Regions from separate parts of the Brevibacillus sp. YAE8 genome, predicted to be linked through region 2. Evidence: a T-box and tRNA genes for the amino acid it is inferred to sense, from the RefSeq annotation. Region 2 holds a T-box; the other regions hold tRNA genes.
The links. A T-box is a leader RNA that pairs with one kind of tRNA and senses whether it is charged. The one in region 2 lies ahead of serS (serine--tRNA ligase), so its partner is inferred to be a tRNA-Ser.

Region 1 (2,269 bases), on a different contig from region 2:
TGCGGGCAATGCCGTGGTGCTGAAGCCCGCTTCGCAGACGCCGCTCAGTGCGCTTTTGTTCGCCGAACTGGCCGAGCAGGCGGGACTCCCGCCAGGGGCGTTGAACGTCGTCACAGGCAGCGCAGCCGTCGTGGGCGAAAAGCTGGTGACAGACCCAAGAGTTCGCGCCTTGAGCTTTACGGGAAGCCCGGCGGTCGGGATCGACATTCGCAACCGCGCTGGCCTGAAAAAAGTGATTTTGGAGCTGGGGGCCAACGCTGCGGTCATCGTCGATACCGACGCGCAACTGGACGAGGTGGTGCCGCGCTGCCTGTTTGGCGCGTTTGCTTATTCCGGCCAAGTCTGCACGTCCGTCCAGCGCATTTACGTCGCAGAGGGCCTGTACGACGAGTTTGTCAGCCGCTTTGTGGCGCAGACGAAGGCGCTCTGCGGCGGCGACTCGCTCGATGAGCACGCTGACTTTTCCGCAATGATTCACCCGCGGCAGACCGAGCGTGTGCTGGAGTGGATTGGCGAGGCGCTGCAACAGGGAGCACGGCTTGCCTGTTGCGGCGAAGTGGTGGAGCGGATGCTGTTGCCGACCGTTTTGACCCATGTGCCGCATACGGCCAAAATCTGTTGCGAGGAAGTGCTTGGGCCTGTCGTGCTCATCAACCCGGTAGCGTCCCTGCAAGAAGCGATCCGCCTGGTCAATGACTCGCGCTACGGTCTGCAGGCAGGCGTGTACACGAACAACCTGAGGGCTGCGCTGGAAGCGGCAGATGAGCTGCGGGTTGGAGGCGTCATCATCAACGACATTCCCACCTTCCGGGCCGATCATATGCCGTATGGAGGCGTCAAGGAAAGCGGCTTGGGAAGAGAAGGCGTCAAATACGCCACAGACGAGCTGAGCGAGCTGAAGCTCGTGGTGGTCAAGCGCTGAGACAGCCAGCGGCAGTCGGTCTGGAGGCGCTTGCAAGCGCGCTTGGCGCTATGCTATAGTTAAATCAGTCAGCAACGCGGAGGGATACCGAAGTGGTCATAACGGGGCGGTCTTGAAAACCGTTAGAGTGCAAGCTCACGCGGGTTCGAATCCTGCTCCCTCCGCCATCTTTTTTGCAAGCAGCCGATATAGGATGTACAGGACGAAGCGATCTCTTTTTTGCAGAAGAGGTCTTTTTCTTTTACAGCAGGAAAAGGTCAAGCTGCGGGCTTGGCAGCAACGAGACGGTCGCTGGGCAGGACAGCCGTTTTTTTCCTGAAAATCCAGAAGAACCAATATCGAAGCTTGGCGCGATATGATATATGCTGTACACAAGGACTCGATTGTTTCTTGGGGCCTGCGGCAGCTTCAATAATGCAGAGGGGGCTTCCGCTTTTTTTTAAGATAAAATATCAGAAAATAAACATTATATAGAAAATTAAGATATAATAAAAGGGAAACGAGGATGAGGGAGGTATCACGATGATCGAAGCCCAACGAGCCAGAAGAAATACGCTTGGTGACATCCTGCGAAGAAGCCGAATGCGTTACCCGGACAAGATTGCCTTACAGTTTGAGGAGGAAGTTCTTACATACAGCGAGCTGGATCAGCTTGTCAATCAGGCGGCGCACACCTTCCTCGCCAACGGTTTGCAAAAAGGCGAGAGAGTGGCGGTGCTGTCCCGAAACTCCATGGATTTTGTCATTCTCAACTTCGCGCTGGCCAAAGCGGGACTGATTATGGTGCCAATCAACTTCATGCTGAATACGAGCGATGTGGCGTTTATTTTGGGGCACGCGGAGGTGAGCGCCTGCTTTGTGGCACCGGAGTTTCTCGCCGTGGCGCAAGAGGCGATTGGACAGGCCGATCTTTCGCCCAAGCTGCTGTCGCTTGTCTCTAGACCCGCAAAGCCGGAAGGGGAGTGGGTGCCGTTTCGCACGTTGATTCAGGACGCGAGCACGGACGAGCCGGAGCAGGAGCTTTCCGACGACGATGTCGCCCACATTTTGTACACGAGCGGTACGGAGTCGCGGCCAAAAGGGGTCATGCTGACGCACGGCAGCATTTTGTCCGAGTACGTGAGCACGATTATTGATGGGAACATGTCCCACGACGACGTGGCGATCCACGCGCTCCCGTTGTTCCACAGCGCACAGTTGCATTGTTTTCTCGGTCCCTATATTTATCTCGGGGGCACGGGCATCATTTTGGAGCAGGCGACGCCTGGCCTGATGCTGGAGATGGTCGAGACGCATAAGGCGACACAGCTTTTTTGCCCGCCAACAGTTTGGATTGCCTTGCTGCGC
Region 2 (2,269 bases):
TTTATGGGGTTCTTCCCCCCGCTTATTTCGGCTCGATTTTTGCTACTCCGCCCATGTACGGACGCAGCACTTCCGGAATGGTGATGCTTCCGTCCGCTTCCTGGTAGTTTTCCAAAATCGCCGCTACTGTACGGCCGATGGCGAGGCCCGAGCCGTTCAGTGTATGCACGAATTCCGGCTTCGATTTGGTGTCGCGGCGGAAACGAATATTGGCGCGGCGAGCCTGGAAGTCTTCGAAGTTCGAGCAAGACGAGATTTCGCGGTACGTATTCGAGCTTGGAATCCATACCTCCAGATCGAATTTCTTCGCTGCCGTAAATCCGAGGTCGCCCGTGCACATGCTCATGACACGGTACGGAAGTCCAAGCAGTTGCAGTACCTTCTCTGCGTTTTTCACCAGCTTATCCAGCTCATCATACGAATCTTCCGGTTTGACGAATTTCACCAACTCCACTTTGTTGAATTGGTGCTGGCGAATCAGCCCGCGTGTATCGCGACCAGCCGATCCCGCTTCCGAACGGAAACAAGCGCTGAAAGCAGCATAGTATCGCGGCAAATCTGCTCCATCCATAATTTCATCCCGGTGCATGTTGGTGACAGGCACCTCTGCGGTAGGAATCAGGAAGTAGTCTGGTCCCTCCAGCTTGAAAGCATCTTCCTCAAACTTCGGCAACTGTCCGGTTCCGGTCATGCTTGCGCGGTTTACGATGTATGGCGGGATGACTTCCTCGTATCCGTGCTCGGTGGCATGCAGGTCCATCATGAAGTTCATCAATGCGCGCTCCAGGCGAGCTCCCAGTCCTTTGTAAAAGACAAAGCGGCTTCCGGTTACTTTTGCAGCCGTCTCAAAATCGAGAATCCCTGCCTGGCTGGCCAGCTCCCAATGCGGTTTGGTCTCGAAGCCAAAGCTGCGCGGCTCGCCCCACGTCCATGCCACCACGTTGTCGTCTTCAGAAGTCCCAATCGGCGTGCTTTCGTGCGGCAGGTTTGGCAAGCTCAGCAAAATGAATTCCAACTGCTCATCCAGCTTGCGCAGCTCTTCGTCCAGCTTCTTGATGCGTTCGTTTACTTCTTTCATTTCCGCGATCAGGTGGTCGGCATTCTCTTTGTTCCGCTTCATGACTGCTACTTGCTCAGACACGGTATTCCGTTTATTTTTCAGCGCCTCTGCTTCCTGAATCACTTGGCGGCGTTTTTCATCGACCTCTGCAAATTGATCCAGAGCGGAAATATCTTCATTGCGATGCGCCAAACGGCGTTTTACTTCCTCCAAATCTTGCCGCAGTACTTTTACGTCCAACATGTTCGAATCCCTCCGAATCCATAATAAAAATGCAAAAAACACCCGTCCCCTAATAAGGGACGAGTGTTGTGTACCCGCGTTGCCACCCTCGTTGATACATGCCCAACCCTGGCGCATCTATCCACTCCATCCGTCATAACGGGACGGTTCCGGGCAAAGTTCATTCCTTTGCCACTCCGAGATGGATTCCCTCACATACCGGATCGGTTCGCACCTACCACCGACTCTCTACACCAGGTTGATGTGAAGTACTTGTTCTCATCATCGCATTCTCATTCATACATACTTCTATTGTTAACTGTACTACAGGTTCTATACGTATGTAAAGGGCGCTCCGCCATCATCTTGTACCAAAAAGAAAAGACCGGCATTTTGTCAATGCCGATCTTTTCATGCAAGCTTGGCTTTTATTAGCTTCTGTATTCTTTCACCATGTCGAGGAAGTATTTGTGCAGTCTTGCATCTTCCGTCAATTCCGGGTGAAAGGCGGCCGCCAGATAGTGGCCTTCTCGTGCTACCACGATCTTTTCTTCGTACTTGGCCAGCACTTCTGCGTTTTCTCCGACTTCCATAATATATGGCGCCCGGATGAACACTGCCGGGTAATCTGCACCCACACCAGCCACAGGCATTGTCACCTCGAAGCTCTCCTTTTGGCGGCCAAACGCGTTGCGCTCCACCTTGATAGCCATCAGCCCGAGATGGCAATCATCTTGCCCCTCGATCTGTTTGGCCAAAAGAATCGCGCCTGCACAAGTGCCGAAGATCGGCTTTCCTGCTTTTCCGAACTCTTGGAGCGCCTCCATGAATCCGTACTTGTGCATCAGCTTGCTGATCGTCGTGCTTTCTCCGCCTGGGAGAACCAATCCGTCCAGCTCGTCCAGTTCTTCCACCTTTTTTACGGGAACGGCTGTCGCCCCTGCTTCTTCCAGCATGCGCAAGTGTTCTGCTACAGCCCCTTGCAAA
Region 3 (2,269 bases), on a different contig from region 2:
GAGCGGGCCCATGCGGATGCGTTGGAGGTAGGTGACATGCAGACCGAAGGCGGCAAACATCCGTTTTACCTGGTGGAACTTTCCTTCCATAATCGTCACGCGTACCTCGGAAGTTTCTCCCGAAGACAAAATCTCCAGCTTTGCAGGCAGCGTGGTGAAATCCTCCAGTTCCACCCCTTTGGCGAACTCTTGTACATGCCGCTCTGTGACCGGGCCGTCGATGCGGGCAAAATACTCCTTGTCCACTTTCTTTTTCGGGGACAGCAGGCTGTGTGAAAGCTGGCCGTCGTTGGTCAAAAGCAGCAGCCCTTCTGTGTCGATGTCCAGCCTGCCTACCGGGTGCACCTTGACCGCCCATTCATAAGGAAGCAGGTCGACTACGGTTTGATGCACATTGTCTTCGGTCGCGGAAACTACCCCAGGGGGTTTGTTTAACAGGACGTAAACCCAGCGCTTGAAGTTGAGCGGCTCCCCGTCTACGGTGATATCCTGCTCTTCGGCAATGACGTGCATGCCCGGATCGGTCGCGACCACGCCGTCCACGACGACCAGTCCTTGCTTCACCAGCGCCTTCACTTCCTTGCGTGTGCCGAACGCCATATTTGCCAGCACCTTGTCCAAACGTTCTCGTTTCATGTATGTTCCTCGCTTTTCTTCTGGTCAAAAATCCCCATACTAGGTGTTGTTATTAGTTTGGCCTAATGCGGCGAGCAAATCAAGGGGAAGCACAGAAGTTAGCTCTTGCACTTTTTTCTCGGATTTGCTATAGTTAGTGATGTTTCTGACAAACAAATATGGAGAGATACCCAAGTGGTCATAAGGGGACGCACTCGAAATGCGTTAGGCGTCGTGAGGCGTGCGTGGGTTCGAATCCCACTCTCTCCGCTTACAAAGTGGCTCAACGGATAAATCCGTTGGGTCATTTTTTGTTGCAAAAAAGCCGAAGGAAATGCTGGGATATTTGCGTGAACACCTGACTATATTGAAAATAGAAGGTTGCAGTTATGTTGCAGTTTATCTTGTAGTTGACTTGCAGTTTGGATAGAATAGGAGGTGAGTGAGGTGAGGTATATGGCCATAAGTGAGGCCGAGCGTAAAACATTTGAGCGGGTCATTGCTGAGGTAGGGAGTGATCCGGAAAAGGCCGAAGCGACTTTTAAGGTGTTATTCAATGTCATTAGAAAAACAACTTCCCTGTCAAGCGAGCTTCAGAGTGAAGTGAAGAAAATTCTCGAGCAATATCCTAATCAAGAAATGCATGCCGAATTACAGAAAGAACTGCAAAAGCTTGGTTCGATTTTGATGCATGTTGCACAAGAAGAAGAGTTTGGAAGAACATATTCAACAGGGCAGCTAGCGAAATTTTTCGGAGTGAGCATTACGACGATTAATAACTGGATTTACGCTGGCCGCTTTATTGGAGTAGAGCGCTCCCGGAGAAACAAGCAAGCGCGAATATGTGAAAATACGTTGTGGATCTCACCGACAGAAGAAAGAATCCCGGTTCGTGAAATAGTTGAAATCTATGAACAAAAAGAGAAAATGGGGGAATTGTCTTCTCCTTCTCATGGCGGGAATTTAAGTCGTATCCGCTTCATAGTAGAGACGATAAATTACTTTGAAAAACGCTATGCGAAGCCATATCAAGAGGTCGTAAGCGAAAAAGGAAATCCGGATGACTCCGAGGATTGGATTTGGGCGAGGGAAGGAAAGGAATGGAAATCCCTTCTTAAAGAGATTGGTGATTTATGATCGGCAACCCTGCCACAAATTTGGAGGTTTTGAAAAAGACTTTTGGACATGCGATACAATTTATACATGACACGGACGGCACAGGCATGCGAAGCTCGATATTCGCCCAACGAGCAACCATTGTCTTTTCCGACAACTCCAGATTATATGTAACGGAAAAGCTTAATAAACAGCATCAAACCCGATTCCCTAATTATTATTACAATGACTTGTTCTCCATTGTCGAGGGCATATTTTTGTTTTACTTATTGCCGAACAAATCCAGCATCAAATGAATGTCAAAAGGACAGTGAACGAAAGCTGTCTTTTTTGTTTCCTCACCTCCTGCAAAAATAAGGCCCACACCATCCCGCCTCATGCGTCCGCACATACGTTCACGCAAACTGTTTGTCTACCACGTACACATCCGTTTCCTCCGCAGACAAATCAACAAAATGCCGGAATGGACGGATTCGTGACAGCCGCCAGCAACAGCCCGCCAGCCGTCACCTGTCACCCTTGCACCGGACAACACCCC

Region 1: it encodes a tRNA-Ser, which carries the amino acid that the T-box ahead of serS (serine--tRNA ligase) is inferred to sense. The anticodon was not compared.
Region 3: it encodes a tRNA-Ser, which carries the amino acid that the T-box ahead of serS (serine--tRNA ligase) is inferred to sense. The anticodon was not compared.

Annotation. Positions count from the first base shown of each region.
Region 1 is NZ_BAAIYG010000003.1:465,718-467,986, reverse strand. It holds gene AC27IT_RS07795 (aldehyde dehydrogenase family protein) at 1-922, shown strand, start outside; tRNA gene AC27IT_RS07790 (tRNA-Ser) at 1,001-1,089, shown strand; gene AC27IT_RS07785 (acyl-CoA synthetase) at 1,445-2,269, shown strand, end outside.
Region 2 is NZ_BAAIYG010000043.1:5,981-8,249, reverse strand. It holds gene serS (serine--tRNA ligase) at 23-1,303, opposite strand; T-box leader at 1,356-1,577, opposite strand; gene pdxT (pyridoxal 5'-phosphate synthase glutaminase subunit PdxT) at 1,714-2,269, opposite strand, start outside.
Region 3 is NZ_BAAIYG010000017.1:86,608-88,876, reverse strand. It holds gene AC27IT_RS18590 (pseudouridine synthase) at 1-636, opposite strand, end outside; tRNA gene AC27IT_RS18585 (tRNA-Ser) at 797-885, shown strand; gene AC27IT_RS18580 (hypothetical protein) at 1,063-1,752, shown strand.